Regions from separate parts of the Desulfosporosinus youngiae DSM 17734 genome, predicted to be linked through region 1. Evidence: predicted binding sites of a transcription regulator. Region 1 holds the regulator's gene; the other holds the start of a gene.
The links. The regulator HrcA, encoded in region 1, represses chaperone genes, less so after heat shock. The targets are predictions, from matches to a motif close to TGTTAGCACTCNNNNNNNNNGAGTGCTAACA.

Region 1 (4,218 bases):
CTCACTGGCGGATTCCGCCGAGGATCTTAGCGCTATGTATCTGGAAGGCCTGGAAATTGAGGTAGCTAAGAAGCAGCAAGATGCCCTAGAGGGGGTGTCTTCTCTTTTTATAGGGGGCGGAACTCCTACTGTACTAAAGGAAACGGATTTAGAAGGACTGCTGACCATGATTCACAGGTATTTCCCCATGAGTTCAAGCGTTGAGCAAACCATGGAGGGAAATCCGGGGACTCTGACGGATAGAAAGATTGAACTAATCCGCAGTTTTGGGATCAATCGATTTTCTTTAGGAGTTCAGTCGTTCGATGATCAGTTGCTGGGCGCTGTGGGGCGTATTCACACTGCCCAGCAAGCCCGCGAAGCCATTGGACGATTAAGACAGGCCGGTTTTAAAAACCTTAACCTGGATTTGATGTTTGGGCTTCCGGCACAGAACATGTTGATATGGCAGGCGTCCCTGGAAGAAGCCCTTTCCTATTCACCTGAACATCTTTCCCTCTATGGATTGATGATGGAAGAAGGGACGCCGCTTTTTGAGCGATATGCTGAGGTGCCGGGGGAGGCGCGAGGAACGGGTTTTGGTTCCGCGCTTGCCGCTGACACAGAGCAGGTTGATTTACTTCCGGATGAAGATCTTCAGGCCGAGATGTATGAATGGGCAGTGAAACGTTTAAGGCAAGCCGGATATAGGCAGTACGAAACCTCCAATTTTGCGCGTCCCGGGTATGAATGTCAACATAACTTGGGATATTGGCGGGGCGGTGATTATATAGGTCTTGGCCCGGGAGGGGTATCTTGTTTGAATGGGGCGCGCTGGAAGAACATTGAAGATGTAACTGCCTATGTAAATCTCCTGTATAAGGGGGAAACTCCCCTCGATGAGTCCGGGCTGGAGGTATTATCTTTGCGTGAGCGTATGGCTGAGCGCATGATTTTGGGATTGCGTCTTGAGGAAGGGGTTCATCTTAAGGGGTTTGAAAATGATTTTGGCGCGGATCTCAGGGATATTTATGGAACTGTTTTGGAACGATATAATCATCAGGACGTTTTTGTGCTCAAAGAGGATTATCTTTGCTTAAATCGGAAATATGCTTTTGTAGCAAATGCTATCTTACAAGAATTTGTCTAAATGACTCGCGGGTCGAACCAGTTCGCGGATAAGCTTTGGATATACACTTTTTGGTAGAAAGTGAGCAGTTTTTAAGCAGCAATCTTTAAGCAAGAATCACCTAATTGATTCTTGACAAAGTGAAAATGACGTGGTAATGTGAAGACATCAGTTGTTAGCACTCATCGAGATAGAGTGCTAACAACGAAAGACAAAAAGAGACGTTGATATGTTTTGATGTTGTACTTGGCGTGGGGATCTGTTTTGAAAGCGGGGGAAGCATGTATGCAAATGGATGAACGCAAACGCAAAATATTACGAGCGATAGTTCAAGATTATATTGCTACCGCTGAACCGGTTGGTTCTCGAACGATTGCACGTAAGTTTGATTTAGGAGTATCTTCAGCGACGATTCGCAATGAAATGGCCGACTTGGAAGAGTTAGGATTTATTGAACAACCGTATACATCTGCGGGACGAGTGCCTTCGGATGCGGGGTATCGTTATTTTGTAGATTGTCTGATGGATCCCCAAGTACTGAATGCCGAGGATATGGAAATTATTGAACGAGAGAGCACCAAAAAAATCAATGAGCTTCAGGAAATCGTAGCACATACCAGCAAATTATTATCTGAACTTACCAATCTGACCAGTCTTGTGCTTGGTCCGCATAAAGGGAAAAGCACGTTTGGGAAAATGCATTTTCTGCCCTATCAGCCCGGGCAGGTTATAATGGTGATCGTTAAAGAAAACGGTGTGGTAGAGAATCATATTGTTGATGTCGGTGAAAATCTCACAGCGGAAGAATTGCAGCATGTAGCCGATGTCTTTAACCAGAAAATGCGTGGATATTCCATAAGTCAAGTCAAACGCAGTCTGCTGCATGAGATTTACAGCGAACTGTCCCGGCAGAGACTTTTGATAGATAATGCGCTGGATATGTTAAGAGCTATATTGGATAACGGCGAGGAAGATGAACGTATCCACCTTGGCGGAACTCTGAATATGCTCAATCAACCGGAATTTCGTGATTTAGGTAAGGTTAAAACCTTGTTCAAAGTATTCGAACAAAATGAACCATTGAAAAAACTATTAACCCCCCGCCAGGAAGGACTAAATGTCACGATCGGTGGAGAAAATACATTGAAGGAATTTCGTGATTGCAGCTTGATATCCGCGACTTATAAAGTTAACGGATTAACAATCGGGGCGGTGGGCGTACTTGGGCCGACCCGTATGGATTACGCCAAGGTTATTGCTATCGTTGATTTTATGACGCGAAGTTTGACGGAGGTTCTTACGAAGCGTAGGTTGTGACGATTTAACGAGGGCCGGAGTGAAATTGCTCCGCTCACGAAGACTTAGAGATGCGGTGACTGAGCCTTTTGGTTCATTCTATATAAATAATTAATAGTGATTAAGTTGCGAGAGGTGATTATACATGGCGCGAATGAGAGAAGAAACTCTCAGAGGCCGGGAGCTTAAAGATGAAGGTCAAGTGGAGGATACGCAAGAGCGTGACCTAGAGAATCCTCCTGGTGAAGATACTCTTGACAGCAATGATATGAGTCCTTTAGAAAAAGTTATGACACTGGAGGCGGAGCTTATCCAGGCTAAAGCTAAAGCGGATGAGCATTACAATCATGCGTTGCGATTACAGGCGGAATTTGACAACTACCGAAAACGGACCCAGAAGGAGAAGGCAGAGATTATTAAACACGCGTCTGAGCGTCTTGTTGCAGAGCTGCTTCCGGTTTTGGATAATTTTGAACGGGCTGCCAGCTCAGCTCAATCAAACCCGGATATCAATGCTTTTGCACAAGGTGTGGACATGATTTTCCGTCAATTGCAGACGGTGCTTAATAAAGAAGGACTTACGGCAATCGAAGCCCTTGGGCAGCCTTTTGATCCGAATCTGCATGATGCGGTTCTTCGAGTCGAATCGGATGAACATCCGGAAAATACAGTAGTGGAAGAACTTCAAAAGGGATATTACCTCAAAGAAAAAGTTTTGCGTCCTAGCATGGTTAAGGTTTCGAACTAGTTATAAAGGAGGATGATTATAATGGGTAAAATTATCGGTATTGACTTAGGTACTACCAACTCTTGTGTGTCAGTTATGGAAGGTGGAGAAGCTGTTGTCATCCCTAATGCGGAAGGAAATCGCACAACTCCATCCGTCGTAGGCTTTTCTAAAACCGGTGAGAGATTAGTCGGACAGGTCGCTAAGCGTCAATCCGTATCGAATCCGGATAAAACTGTAAGCTCCATTAAACGTCATATGGGTTCAGATCACAAAGTGAAAATTGACGATAAAACGTATAGCCCTCAAGAGATTTCTGCGATGGTTCTCCAGAAGCTCAAAACAGATGCAGAGGCTTATATCGGGCAGCCGGTTACCCAAGCGGTTATTACTGTCCCGGCCTATTTTACAGATGCCCAGCGTCAAGCAACCAAAGATGCCGGAGCCATTGCCGGCCTGGAAGTTCTGCGGATTATCAACGAGCCCACAGCTGCGGCCCTTGCTTATGGTCTTGACAAAAAAGACGATTCGACTGTTTTAGTCTTTGACCTGGGAGGCGGTACGTTTGACGTATCCATTCTCGAATTAAGTCAAGGTATGGTGGAAGTTAAAGCGACCAGCGGCAATAACAACCTGGGCGGCGACGATTTTGACCAGCGCTTAATCGATTATATGGTTGCGGAATACAAGAAAAGCCATGGTGCGGATCTTTCTAAAGACAGAGTTGCCCTGCAGCGTTTAAAAGAAGCCGCTGAAAAAGCTAAGATCGAGCTTTCCGGTGTTACGAATTCTAATGTTAACCTCCCCTTCATCACGATGACGGAAGAAGGACCTCAACACTTGGATATGAATATTTCCAGAGCTAAATTTGAGGAAATCACCTCTGATTTGGTGGATTCTACCATTGGGCCGACACGTCAAGCGATTGAAGATGCAAAACTATCCTGGAACCAAATTGATCAAATCATTTTGGTAGGTGGATCAACCCGTATTCCTGCCGTCGTAGAAGCTATTAAGAAAATTAGTGGTAAAGACCCTCACAAAGGGGTTAATCCGGACGAAGTGGTCGCCATGGGTGCCGCAATCC
Region 2 (4,218 bases), 1.3 Mb from region 1:
TTCAACCAGTGTCCGCCAATGTCTTCCGCCTCCAGATTGATCTTATAAACTCCGTAATAACCCACTCCCCCGACGAGCAAGGTTAGGAGCAGGAGCACCAAAAATCCTAACAGTAGTTTAATCCGAATTCCATAGTTGATAGCAGAATCTGATATTTTAGGCGTATTCTCCATGAATTGCACTCCCTCTTATTCTGTATTTCAACTAGAATTCAACAAAAAAATATACTATCCTCTTTTTCGCAAATAAAAAATAGCAGGAGATTCTGAAAAAGCAAAAAGCCCCCTCCAATCAAGGAGAGGGCCTCGTCATATCTAGGATTGTATTGTTTGCGCTGCAGGATCACTATCAGCCTGCATGCATATAGCTACATTGCAACACGAGTTCCGCTTATATCAGGGCTTTACACGGCTGACTTACATCATGCCGCCCATTCCGCCCATGCCACCCATTCCGCCTGGCATAGCACCTGCTCCGCCATCTTTAGCCGGCAAGTCAGAAACCAAGCATTCCGTGGTGAGGAGCATAGCAGCAATGGAGCCTGCATTTTGCAGAGCAGAACGAGTAACTTTTGCTGGGTCAACAATACCGGCAGCAATCATGTCTTCATAGACTTCGGTTACGGCATTAAAGCCAATCCCTCTTGTACCGGATTCACGAACCTTTCCAACGACTACGGAACCTTCATATCCGGCATTGTTGGCGATTTGACGAAGTGGTTCTTCGAGAGCACGACGAACAATATTGACACCCGTTGCCTCGTCACCTGTCAAATCCAGCTTATCTAAAGCCTGAATGGCATCAATCAGAGTAGCACCTCCGCCAGACACGATTCCTTCTTCAACAGCGGCACGAGTAGCAGCTAAAGCATCTTCAATGCGAAGCTTTTTCTCTTTCATTTCAGTTTCGGTAGCTGCACCAACTTGAATGACCGCAACTCCGCCCGCTAATTTCGCTAAACGCTCTTGGAGTTTTTCACGATCAAAGTCAGAGGTGGTTTCATCTATTTGACGTTTAATGGCTTCAACGCGCTGTTTAATATCTTCGTTGTTGCCAGATCCTTCGACAATAGTGGTTTCTTCTTTGGTGACGCGAACTTGACGTGAACGACCGAGCATTTCAAGAGTCGTGTTTTCTAACTTGAGTCCCAAGTCTTCAGTGATAACTGTTCCACCTGTTAGAACTGCAATGTCTTCCAGCATTGCCTTGCGGCGATCTCCAAAGCCAGGGGCTTTAACACCAACGCAAGTAAAGGTTCCACGTAATTTGTTGAGAACGAGCGTAGGAAGAGCTTCCCCGTCGACATCTTCAGCAATGATTAAAAGTTGGCGACCAGCTTGCACTACTTTTTCTAAGACTGGTAAAACATCTTGAATCGCACTGATCTTTTTATCAGTAATTAAAATGAAAGGATCATTGAGTACCGCTTCCATTTTCTCAGTATCCGTAATCATATAAGCGGAAATATAGCCGCGATCAAATTGCATTCCTTCAACCACTTGAAGTTCGGTTGTCATGCCTTTTGCTTCTTCAACAGTAATGACACCGTCTTTTCCGACTTTTTCCATCGCTTGCGCAATCAGATCACCAATGTTTTTGTCGCTGGCAGAGATAGTAGCAACTTGAGCGATAGCTTCGCTGGTCTCTACGAGTTTGGCATTCGCTTTAATGTCTGCAACCACAACTTCCACAGCCTGCTCAATTCCACGTTTAATGCCCATTGGATTAGCACCGGCAGCAACATTCTTGAGGCCTTCACGAATAATGGCTTGTGCTAAAACGGTAGCCGTCGTTGTACCGTCACCAGCTACATCATTGGTTTTAGTAGCAACCTCTTTAACAAGCTGGGCACCCATATTTTCGAAAGGATCTTCCAATTCGATATCACGAGCAATCGTAACACCATCGTTTGTAATTAGCGGAGATCCAAATTTCTTGTCGAGAACGACATTACGTCCTTTAGGTCCTAAGGTTACGCGTACAGCCTCAGCCAGAGCATTAACACCGCGTTCTAATGCATGACGAGCGTCTTGATTAAAAATAATTTGCTTTGCCAACGTATATTCACTCCTCAAAAGTTAGTCTTATCAATTAGCCAACAATTGCTAAAATATCGGTTTCTTTCAGAATTAAGTATTCTTGACCGTCATACTTGACTTCAGTTCCTGCATATTTGGAATACATTACACGGTCACCCACTTTTACTTCAAGAGCAATGCGTTCACCTTTTTCCACTTTTCCAGGACCTGCGGCGACGATTTCACCTTCTTGTGGTTTTTCTTTTGCGGTATCCGGCATAATAATACCGCTCTTTGTTTTTTCTTCCATCGGGAGTGGTTTGATGATTACCCGATCAGCGAGAGGTTTAATGTTCATGAAGAAAAGTCCCTCCTATTGTTTATGTTTTTATTTAATATTGTTAGCACTCGACTCTATTGAGTGCTAACAATATATCTATAATATATTGCAAGGGGCTGCAGGAAAGCAACCCCCCTAATTAAGCGAAATCCGGGGTTTATTCATCATTTACTTTTTAAATCTTTAATTTTCTCCCAATTTCATGCGCTCTTTAATTTAAAAACTCTATACCCCTCTCCCCATGCGCATCTCCCTATTGTCTACCCACTATAATTGCCAGATTATGATCCCTCTATTCATGATTTTAGTCCAAAATTAATTTAATTTGCCGCTGTAATACTTCTTCATAAAGGCTTCCTAAAGCATCTTGAACCTTAGTATTCTTTAGATTAAGAAGGTATATTTTAGTCTTGCCAATCTTCAGATTTGGATCGGGATGCTCCTTTTCAGTAAGAATATTTTCTTTTAACAAGTAGCGAATAAACTCTTTTACTTGTAAGATCGAACGCCCTAGAAATTCTGTTAATGTGGCTCTGGCTTTTGTTGATGCAACATAAGGCAATCGAATTTGGAGTGTTCCGAGAATCTGAATTCCTCGTTCCAAATCATGCTCTGGATAATACTCTATCTCATGTTTTTGATTGAGGATCCACTGTAAAAGATTGTCTTCCTCACAAAAAGGCTGCAAAGTATGATGAACACTTCCTGCGACCCCGATCACTTTAACAACCTTCCCCCAGGCTCGTATTTTTCTTAATAAGGAAAGAAAATCTCCATCCCCTGTCAGCAATAAAAACATATCAAATGTGGATGCTCTTGTCAGCAATATCTCTTGGGCCTCAAGCATTAACTCCAGATCGGCAGCATTGCGGCGAAGTTGCGTACTAGCATAATTGTTTTTTCCAAATACATGACGAGTAAAAACATTCGTGCTTTCAAACGTCGTTTGCGTTCGCCAAAACTCTTCCCGGTCAAAATTGGCGTAGAGATAGATGGCTAATAATTCTACATTAGTGCGCTCGGCATATTGATGCAAAAATGTTACCAATTGTTTCGGCGTCAATTCACAACTGCGCTCTAATAAACTGGCCCAAATATTTTCATAATCGACAAATGCTATGGCTTTCAAATTATTCACCTCACAAGCCACTAATCTACCATATTCTACGTGTCATTTTGGACAAACGTGACAAGCTTCAGCTCTTAACTTATTGATTAAGCAGCAATTTTGAACATAATTATTACAACCTGCAGGAGAATCGGCATAACCAACTATTAGAAGTTTACCTTATAATGACATGATGTTTGGAAAAAGAGTTTTATAAAGCACATAATCCTTCCTGAGCATCCTGTGTGCAAAATGCTCTTTTGCGAGGCACGTTAAATTTTAGTGCTTGAACCATCCCATCTAAGGACTTTCATACATTAAATTCCGAAAGATAAGCTGGGCTAATTGGCCAAGTTTTGACCAGGTAAAAGATTAACGACTTTTACTTGATATTATTTATGAAGAAACAGGGGGACAGGTGCGTTGTTTTAGTTTTAAAACAACGCACCTGTCCCCCTGTTTCCAAAGAACTGTTAATCTCGTTTAAATTAAAAACTATTAATAGTTAAATTAGGATTAAAAAGTTTTGATGTATTTCATCCCATTACTGCTGAATTGTTGACCCACATTCACTTGCTTCTCCTTTGAGAATCTGAATTCCATGGGGAATTGCAGGCGCAATCGCTGCGAAGCATTCGCGAACTGCTTTAACACTGCCTGGCATATTAATAATCAGGGTTCGCTTTCTAAGAACTGCAATTGCTCTGCTTAACATTGCCTTTGGAGTCACTTTAAGACTCTCCATCCGCATG

Region 2: the regulator HrcA is predicted to act here: its motif matches at 2,418-2,448, upstream of groES (co-chaperone GroES).

What each region holds. Positions count from the first base shown of each region.
Region 1 covers NZ_CM001441.1:4,968,904-4,973,121, reverse strand. Annotated here, with positions in the region: gene hemW (radical SAM family heme chaperone HemW) at 1-1,129, shown strand, start outside; gene hrcA (heat-inducible transcriptional repressor HrcA) at 1,394-2,425, shown strand; gene grpE (nucleotide exchange factor GrpE) at 2,550-3,152, shown strand; gene dnaK (molecular chaperone DnaK) at 3,174-4,218, shown strand, end outside.
Region 2 covers NZ_CM001441.1:616,660-620,877, reverse strand. Annotated here, with positions in the region: gene DESYODRAFT_RS02975 (methyl-accepting chemotaxis protein) at 1-173, opposite strand, end outside; gene groL (chaperonin GroEL) at 417-2,057, opposite strand; gene groES (co-chaperone GroES) at 2,092-2,376, opposite strand; gene DESYODRAFT_RS02960 (NYN domain-containing protein) at 2,663-3,487, opposite strand; gene DESYODRAFT_RS02955 (MogA/MoaB family molybdenum cofactor biosynthesis protein) at 4,011-4,218, opposite strand, start outside.